Regions from separate parts of the Paenibacillus sp. FSL M7-0134 genome, predicted to be linked through region 2. Evidence: predicted binding sites of a transcription regulator. Region 2 holds the regulator's gene; each other region holds the start of a gene.
The links. The regulator Rex, encoded in region 2, represses fermentation and respiration genes when NADH is low (regulators of the CRP and FNR family bind a similar motif). The targets are predictions, from matches to a motif close to TTGTGAAATATTTCACAA.
Positions count from the first base shown of each region.

Region 1 (3,291 bases), 2.4 Mb from region 2:
ACCCGCTCCGTCATATTGCGAACTTTGTTACAAATAGCGCCTTTGGTAATAGGATGATCCGGGTTCCCAGTGACCTTGACTATCTTTCCATTTTCCTTGTGAAGCAGGAGCCCACACGTATCCGGGCAATCTAACGGGCATACAGCCGGAAAAATACCGTCCTGCTGCTCCGTCATCCGCTGTCCCCTTTGTAAGTCTTGTTGAAGCGTGGCCTCAGGAGGCGCGCTATTGCGATGATCCATAGTGTTGATGCTCCTTTCCGTTACCGTTTCCAAAAATTACACTGCTCTTATCATATCCACAGCTTTGGCCTATGGCAAGAGAAGGATTTTCCCACACAGCCGCTCTCCAAAATATTAAAAAAATCCGTCTGCTGCATAGAGCAAAACGGATTTTTTTAAGAATCATAATTTTTTTCGACATCCTGTTTCATCATATCTTACCGAGGGTAAAAGAGATCAAGGCATTATGGGACGAGAGCACACTCATCCTCCATGCCAAATCATGGACCACTCCCAAAAAAATCCGCCATGACAGGTTTCGTTCCCCCGGGCCTGTCATGGCGGATTTGCTTTGTTTATTGCTGTTTAAAGTGCCTTAATTAAGCAGGGTCACTCAACGGATTTGATGTGCAACCGAAGAAGTGGTTGGAGATTCATTCACTGGATGTGCGTTGGCTTGAGGCTTTTTCAAATAGGCCAACCAGTAGGCTCCAGCCACAAACAGGCTACCTCCTACCAAATTCCCCAGCCAGACCGGAATGAAGTTCATAACATAATCTGCCCATGAAAAGTGGCCTGCAAAGATAGCCGCCGGAATGAGAAACATATTGGCAACAACGTGCTGAAATCCAATAGCGACAAAGGCCATGGTCGGGAACCAAATCCCCATAATTTTGCCGCCAATTGAGTCTGTGCTATAAGCCAGCCATACAGCCAGTGCTACGAGCCAGTTACATCCTATACCCGATATAAAAGACTGCAAAAAGCTTTCATGTAGCTTATGTCCTGCCATATCCACCACTTTGTCCAGGTAAGGGCCCGTTTCTGTCAAACCCAGCACATGGCCAAAGAAAAATGCAACGAATAACGCACCCGCAAAATTACTGAGCGTAATAATCGCCAAATTACGAAGCATGGCCCCTGTCTTAATCCGTCCTGCCCATCTCGCCAAAGGGACCGCCATCATATTGCCGGTCAGCAATTCTCCGCCGGCGATCAAAACTAATACCAGACCTACAGGGAACACCGCAGCTCCAATAAAGGTGGCAATGCTTCCCCATTCTTTAGGCGCACTTGCAATAACACGTATATCCAGCAAAAACCCGAGTGCAATAAATGCACCTGCCAAAAATCCCAGTACCACCGCCACAGTCCACGGGTTGTTCGCCTTGGCCACTCCTGTTTCCACCGTCTTTTCGGCAATTTGCCCCGGTTTATAGCTCGCCATATGTCCCCGCTCCTTTAATATCTTTTCACTAAAATGTTCTTCTTTCATATTTTATTTAAAATCAGTGATTATGTTTGTGAAAAAAATCACTTTATCGAACATTAAAAAAACAGCCCTTGGAAAAAGGACTGTCTTTTCTGTATTATTACATCTACTGCGCTACTACGCGCTTTGCATTTAGTTGTATTCTTCCTTTTCAACTGCTCTCAAGAACCAAATAACTCCACCGAGGCCTACCAGCGCTACGACTACAAGAAAAAGGATATAAAACAAATCCATAATCTACTTACCCCCTAATCCTTATGCTACTCTATATTGTACTATAAGGATTCGTCCATACGTCTCAGATTGTTGACAAACTTATGAACAATGTCACAGACAAACCGAATTATACAGTAACTGGGTTCCGTTCGGATATTGTAGGCAATGCTTGTAAACCTGCTGCGTTCAGGAAATTCCAAGGCTTGTTATAATGCGGCTGGAAGAAGAAATCGACAAAGGCCAACTGGTCAATAGTCATATGATTTTGAATGGCTACGGATAGCGTGTTAATGGATTGCGTCAAATCCACCTTCGACATAATTTGTGCCCCCAAAATTCTCCGTGTCTCCTGCTCATATACCACTTTCAGTAATACCTTTTCGGAGGTTGGCATAAATTCAGGCCGGTAGCTGTCCTCAATGGTTACAGCTTCTACAGTCATGCCTTCGTCCGTTGCCGCCGCTTCCGTCATGCCTGTTCCTGCAATATTGTCTTCGTAAATTTTGATACCCGAAGTTCCTTGGGTTCCCATGTAGGCAATGGTTGGTTGTACCAGATTACGTGCTACCAGCGTACCCATACGAACTGCGTTGGTTGCCAAAGGGATATAAGCCGTTTTGCCTGTCGGATTATAGCGGATTGCACAACTGTCACCTGCTGCAAACACATCCGGGCAGCTACTTTGCATATAGTTATCCACAATGATCGCACCGTTAGGCAACATATCTACCTGACCTTTGAGCAGATCCGTTTGAGGTCGGAAACCGATGCAGAGAATAACAAGCTCTGTTTCATATTCTCCTTTAGAGGTCACGACTTTACTTACCTTACCGTTCGTACCCTCAAAACGACTCACCGTCTCGCCAAGTACCAGCTTAATGCCATGCTCCTTCAGGGAACTTTCAATCCGGTCTGTATACTCATGGTCCAAATACTTATTCAATATACGATCAGCACTGTCGATCAGTGTTACATTTTTACCGTTCATTTGGAACGCTTCTACCAGTTCAACACCAATGTATCCTGCTCCGACGACTGTAATGTTCTGTACGTGCTGGGCTTTCTCAATGATATCATTCGAATGATTATAGTTTTTACAGAGCAAAATATGATCAAGTTCAATGCCTTCCAGCTTCGGAATAATGGGCCATGATCCTGTAGTCACAATTAATTTATCAAATGTGTCTGTAAATTCTTCACCTGTTTGGAGATTACGTGCATGCAGCGTCTTGCCTGCCGTATCCACACTCGTTACCTCATGAAGCATCTTGGTCTCTACACCCAAGTCAGCCAGTTGATCTGGAGACGAATAAAACAGTCCGTGCGGATCTTTGACGACACCACCTACGTACAGAGCAATACCACAAGATAAGAATGAAATATTATCATTACGCTCATAAACGGTAATTTCGGCATCTGGATAACATTTAGCTGTGTTGACGATAGCTGCCGTGCCTGCGTGTGTACATCCGATAACTGCTACTTTCATGTTAAATTCCTCCTTGGTGTGTGGGCATAAAATGTATAATAATTGTGAATAGTTTCACGTAAACAGCTCGCTAGCGTTTGTGATTTATTTCA
Region 1 covers NZ_JBBOXV010000001.1:631,834-635,124, forward strand. Annotated here, with positions in the region: gene NSQ58_RS02635 (molybdopterin-containing oxidoreductase family protein) at 1-242, opposite strand, end outside; gene NSQ58_RS02640 (formate/nitrite transporter family protein) at 616-1,449, opposite strand; gene NSQ58_RS02645 (FAD-dependent oxidoreductase) at 1,838-3,199, opposite strand.
Region 1: NSQ58_RS02640 (formate/nitrite transporter family protein) is a predicted target of Rex. The motif match lies at 1,524-1,541, and genes of this name have one in related genera.

Region 2 (3,291 bases):
ACCTGGCGACCGTCTACCCACACATGAGCCACGTCCTTGGCGCTTGCAGAGTATACCGCATGGGAAATAAGATCTGTACGCGGCAAGAAATGTGCCTGATTCAGATCCAACGCGATAAAGTCAGCCTTGTTGCCCGCTGCCAACGCTCCTACTTCTTTTAAACCAATCGACTTTGCACCGTATTCTGTTGCCAGACGCAGCGCTTCACTTGCAGGAACTGCCGTAGGGTCACCGGATACACCCTTGTGAATAAGTGCCGCCAGACGCATTTCCTCGAACATATCCAGGTTATTATTGCTGGCAGGACCATCCGTTCCGAGAGAAACAGTAACCCCTGCACGCAGCAATTCAGGCACTCTTGCCACACCACTTGCCAGCTTCAAGTTGCTACCCGGATTATGCGAAACCGCTACACCACGTTCAGCCAGTAAAGCTATTTCTTCGTCGTTCAAATGAACGCCATGGGCAATAAGCGAAGGACGGGAGAAAAAGCCAAGCTTATCCAAATGTGCAACTGGACGCAAACCGTAGTCGCGTACGTTTTGCTCCACTTCGGCGATCGTCTCAGACATGTGCGTATGCAGTGGCAAGTCCAGATCATGCGCAGCTTGTACGAATTTTTCAATAAACGCAGGTGGACATGTGTATGGCGCGTGCGGAGACATCATCGTTGTAATACGCCCGTCTGCTTTACCATGCCAGTTACGCGCAAAAGTCACGGCCTCAGCCAGCTTGATTCGCTGTTCTTCTTCCGAGCAAAGTCCAATTGCTCCACGCATCAGACTTGCACGAATACCTGACTCTTCAGCTACACGAGCCACCTCATCCATATGATCGTACATATCCAGGAAGGTCGTTGTTCCACCTTTCAGCATTTCCAGCACAGACAAGGACGTACCCCAGTACACGTCCGTAGATGTAAACTTGGCTTCCATAGGCCACATTTTCTCCTGAAGCCATACTTGAAGTGCCAAGTCATCTCCATGCCCACGCAGCAGAGACATCGCCGCATGACCATGAGTATTAATCAGACCAGGTAAAAACAATAGCCCCTTACCATCGATCGCTTCCGTCTCTTCCTCACCCGCAGGCAAAGTTTCGCCAATATAAGTAATACGGCTATCCTCCACAATCATAAAACCATGGACTACCCCAGCTTCTGATCCATTTACGGCAAAAGAGCCGTTTTTAATCATCCATTTATTCACTGTCATATTGTGTTTCTTCCTTTCCGTCCTCCAAATAATAAGCGAGGCTAAGCAAATCAGTTGTAAAGTCTGTGGCATGAATCCGAATGTTGGCCGGTGCCTTGAGAGTAGTCGGTGCAAAGTTCAGGATCGCTCCAATTCCGCTCTCAATAAGCCTGTCAGCCACGTGCTGTGCTTCAAAATCAGGTACGGTAATAATCCCGATTCGAATGTTTTTTTCTTTCACAGTCGCTTCCAGTTCATCCATCGGTTGAACGACCAATGTATTGATCTTGGTCCCTACCTTATCCGGAAACGCATCAAATACTGCGACAATCTTCATATTGTCTTTTAAATAAGCGTTATAATTCGAAAGGGCTTGCCCCAGATTACCCGCACCGACCAATACGACATTAATTTGCTGGTCGATTTTCAGGATATGGCGTATTTTCTCAATTAGATAAGAAACATCATAACCGATACCCTTCCGACCAAAATCTCCAAAATAGGCGAGATCTTTACGGATTTGGGCCGGGTTCAAATCTAGCCTCTGTCCCAACTCTTGAGAAGAGACCGTAGCCACCTCCCGTTTGTGAAGTGCATTCAGATAACGTAAATATACGGGTAACCTCCGTACGACAGCCTCTGAAATTTTATCTGATTTCATACTTGCTCCCCCTAATTGTAACGAACATACTTAGTGTCCGTCCGTTATGCCTCTGTCTCCGGGGCGGATTGGAGCCATTCGGCGATGCGGGGCACCATTTGCTCCGATGGCATATGCTCCATTTTTGGTCCCGGTAACGAGTACAAAAAGTGCTTTCCGTAATAGGATTCGATCACACGCGTATCGTAAACGATAACGACCCCGTGGTCGCTCGCTGTACGTACTAACCGACCAAATCCCTGTTTGAAGCGAATGACCGCTTGTGGTACAGACAGCTTCATAAATGGATTCTTCTTCTGCTGCTGAAGCAGCTCGCTTTTTGCCTCCAGCAACGGGTGATTCGGCGGTTGAAACGGCAAGCGAACAATGGCCAGACAAGTCAGAGCCTTTCCTGGAATATCGACGCCTTCCCAGAAGCTGCTGGTTCCCAGCAATACAGAAGCTTTGGCTTCCTGAAAACGGCGGGTTAGCTTGCTGCGACTCCCACTGTCCACACCTTGTCCCAGCACAGTAATTTCGCTGGATGCTAAGGCCTCTTTGAGCGGCTCATACACTTGCCGGAGCATCCGATAGGAAGTAAACAGAACGAGCATTCTCCCCCGCGTCGCCTGAGCAGTCGCTCCTAGAGAGCTAACGAGCATATCTACAAAGTGTGCATCTCCTACACTGCCCTTCACGCTTGGGAAATCCCGTGGAATGACCAGCAACACCTGATCCCTGTAATTAAAGGGTGACGGGAGCTGCGAAGTCATCAGCCGCTCTTGATCTGCGGCCTCCTGCAAGCCGAGCTGATCGATCATGTACTGAAACGACTTATCTACCGATAAGGTAGCAGACGTCAGAATAATGCTTCTTTTTTTGTCAAAAAACATTTCTTTCAACTGGCGGCTCACATCGACGGGCACCGCATAAAATTGCAATGATTTACTACGGAATTGCCCACTCGCTTCGAGCCAGTATACGGTTGTTTCATCATCGAGTCGGATAAAAAAGCGCAAATTTTCTCGGATTCCCGCCAAATCCTTGAGCAGACCCGTGATATCTGTAATAAGGCTATCTGCCGCATAATCGTCATGTTCTTCCTTGACGTCCAGCATCAGCTTGTCGCCCTTACGCAAAATTTCGCTCATCGTTACATATAGCTGATTTTCCAAAGCACCCGCCTGATCCCACTTTGCAGGCTTGGCCGAAGGTTTGAGACGGGAAGAAAACTGTCCTGTTTCACCCGGTGTCGCATCGCTTCGCTCTGGCAACATGCCAAACAGCTTGTCGCTTAGCAGGTCCCAAGTTTCCTTAACCTCTAACACGAGCGGATACATCTGGTCGATGGTTGAAGCCCAATCCGCCGACTTCTCGTGCCCCGATTTTGCCAACTGTTGACGAAGTGAAGGCAGTTGTCCATTCTTGCTGTCTTTGAACAGTCGCGTCAGTGTATGC
Region 2 covers NZ_JBBOXV010000001.1:3,056,762-3,060,052, reverse strand. Annotated here, with positions in the region: gene NSQ58_RS13730 (amidohydrolase) at 1-1,214, opposite strand, end outside; gene NSQ58_RS13725 (redox-sensing transcriptional repressor Rex) at 1,201-1,854, opposite strand; gene dinG (ATP-dependent DNA helicase DinG) at 1,899-3,291, opposite strand, start outside.

Region 3 (3,291 bases), 160 kb from region 2:
ACAGTACCAGCAGGAACTAAAATTTTGGTCGCTGAGATTGAAGGGGTAGGAACAAAATTCCCATTGTCTGCGGAAAAATTGAGTCCTGTATTGGCTTGCTATAAAGTGAAAAATGCGGAACAAGGTATTCAACGCGCTGCTGAAGTCGTGGAATTCGGGGGCATGGGCCACTCGTCCGCTATTCATTCGAACGATGAGGACGTTATCGCTCGCTTCGCAAACCGTCTGCAAACAGGACGTATCATTGTAAATGCACCTTCCACACATGGTGCGATTGGCGACATTTACAACACCAACCTTCCTTCGTTGACACTCGGTTGCGGTTCGTACGGTCGTAACTCGACTTCGTCGAACGTATCGGCAGTCAATTTGATTAATGTGAAAAGGGTGGCGAAACGGACGGTGAATATGCAATGGTTCAAAGTACCTTCCAAAATCTATTTTGAAAAAAATTCGACACAGTATCTTGCTAAAATGCCTGATATCACACGTGTAGCCATTATCACGGACCCTATGATGGTAAAACTGGGATATGTGGATCGTGTTATTCATTATCTGCATCAACGCCAAACACCGGTAGCTATCGAAGTGTTCTCTGAAGTAGAGCCAGATCCATCGACAGTTACGGTAGAACGTGGTACAGAAATGATGAGACGTTTCCAACCGGATTGCATCATCGCACTGGGCGGCGGTTCGCCAATGGATGCGGCTAAAGGCATGTGGATGTTCTATGAATATCCAGATACTGATTTCAATAACTTAAAACAAAAATTCATGGATATCCGTAAACGGATTTACAAGTACCCACGTCTGGGCCAAAAAGCACAATTTGTAGCTATCCCTACAACCTCGGGTACAGGTTCCGAAGTTACATCGTTTGCAGTAATTACGGACAAAAACCTGGGTAACACGAAGTACCCGCTGGCTGACTATGAGTTGACTCCTGATGTGGCAATTATTGACCCAGTGTTTGTATATTCGCTGCCTAAAACAGCTGTAGCGGACACAGGTATGGACGTTCTGACACATGCTATCGAGGCTTACGTGTCCGTAATGGCTAATGATTACACAGATGGTCTGGCAATTAAAGCCATTCAATTGGTATTCCAATACCTAGAACAATCGGCTCTGATCGGTGATAAGCTGGCTCGTGAAAAAATGCATAATGCTTCCACACTTGCTGGTATGGCGTTTGCTAATGCATTCTTGGGTATTAACCACAGTCTTGCACATAAATGGGGTGGACAATACCATACAGCGCATGGCCGCACGAATGCCATTTTGCTGCCGCACGTTATTCGCTATAATGCGAAAAAACCGACAAAATTTGCTTCGTTCCCTAAATATTCGCACTTTGTTGCGGATGAGCGTTATGCAGAAATCGCGCGCATACTGGGACTGCCTGCACGCACCACCGAAGAAGGGGTTAACAGCTTGATCGAAGCAATCCGTAAGATGAACAAAACACTCGGTATCGAGGAATCGTTCCAACAAATCGGTTTCGATGCGAAGGATTTCGAATCACGTGTAGACTATCTGGCTGACCGCGCATTTGAAGATCAATGTACAACTGCGAATCCGAAGTTGCCGCTGGTTACTGAGTTGGCTGATGTCTATCGCAATGCCTTCTACGGACGTTTTGACCAATAATATAATAGGTACGAAGAGGCTTGTGAAAAAGCATTTTCTCGTTCAATACCGATGCAGGCTCTCTATATAGAGGGCCTGTTGGTTTGGGAAGGGAGGTGAACGGCAAGGCTAAGGATATAGGCGTGAAGCTAGGGAAAATAAAGTGATAAAAATCACTCATATTGTGATTTTTATCACATACTACACTCTATCATTATTCTACAATAAGGGTGTAAGAAAGGTCCCGACACTGAGCGTAAGGCATCGGTGAACAGGCCGGGCTCAAGAAATAGCTTTATCGTGAAAAAAATCACAAGTCCGGAAGACCAAACAATTTGGAGGGATTTACATGTCGGTGATTGAGAGAGAATTACAAGAGCAACAATCTGGCTGGAGAGGTTTTAAAAAAGGCAAATGGACTAAAGAAGTCAACGTCAACGATTTTATTGAAACTAATATCTTACCTTATGTTGGCAATGAAGAATTTTTGGTTGGTCCTACCGCCAACACAACTGCATTGTGGGATATTGTATCCGATCTTACCAAAAAAGAGTTGGCAAACGGCGGCGTGCTTGATGTAGACGTGAATACGCCATCCACTATTATTTCACATAAACCGGGTTATCTAGACCGGGATAAAGAGCAAATTGTCGGTGTGCAAACAGATGCTCCATTCAAACGCTCTTTGCAGCCGTTTGGTGGAATTCGGATGATGATCGACGCTTGTAAAGCCTATGGTTTTGAAGTACCAGAAAGTATCATTGATATTTTCACTCATATTCGTAAAACTCACAACCAAGGTGTATTTGACGCTTATACAGATGAAATGAGAGCAGCTCGTAAAGCTGGTATCATTACTGGTCTGCCAGATGCATACGGTCGTGGTCGTATTATCGGTGACTATCGTCGTGTAGCTTTGTATGGTGCAGACTTCTTGATCCAAGATAAAAAGCTGCAACTGAAAAGCCTTGAAGTTGATTCCATGGAAGAAGACGTAATTCGTCTGCGTGAGGAAATTTCCGAACAAATTCGTGCTTTGAATGAACTGAAACAAATGGCTGCTGAGCACGGTTTTGATATTTCAAAACCTGCTAACAATGCGAAAGAAGCTTTCCAATGGGTATATTTTGGATATCTTGCAGCAATCAAAGAACAAAATGGTGCAGCAATGTCCTTAGGACGTGTATCTTCCTTCCTTGATATTTACTCTCAACGTGATATGGAAGAGGGTACAATGACAGAAGAACAAGCTCAAGAACTGGTCGATCATTTTGTTATGAAATTGCGTATTGTTAAGTTCTTGCGCACACCTGACTATAATGAACTATTCAGTGGAGATCCAACTTGGGTTACTGAGTCCATTGGTGGTATGTCCGTAACTGGAGAAACTCGGGTAACTAAAAACAGCTTCCGTTTCCTGCACACCCTCTACAATCTGGGACCTGCACCGGAGCCGAACCTGACTGTACTGTGGTCGGAAAAATTGCCTGAAGGCTTCAAAAAATATTGTGCGAAAGTTTCTATTGAAACTAGCTCCATTCAGTACGAGAATGACGATCTGATGCGTCCGATTTATGGAGACGATTATGGTATTGCTTGTTGTGTATCGGCAATGAAAATCGGTAAACAAATGCAATTCTTTGGTGCTCGTGCCAACTTGGC
Region 3 covers NZ_JBBOXV010000001.1:2,899,127-2,902,417, forward strand. Annotated here, with positions in the region: gene adhE (bifunctional acetaldehyde-CoA/alcohol dehydrogenase) at 1-1,650, shown strand, start outside; gene pflB (formate C-acetyltransferase) at 1,979-3,291, shown strand, end outside.
Region 3: pflB (formate C-acetyltransferase) is a predicted target of Rex. The motif match lies at 1,928-1,945, and genes of this name have one in related genera.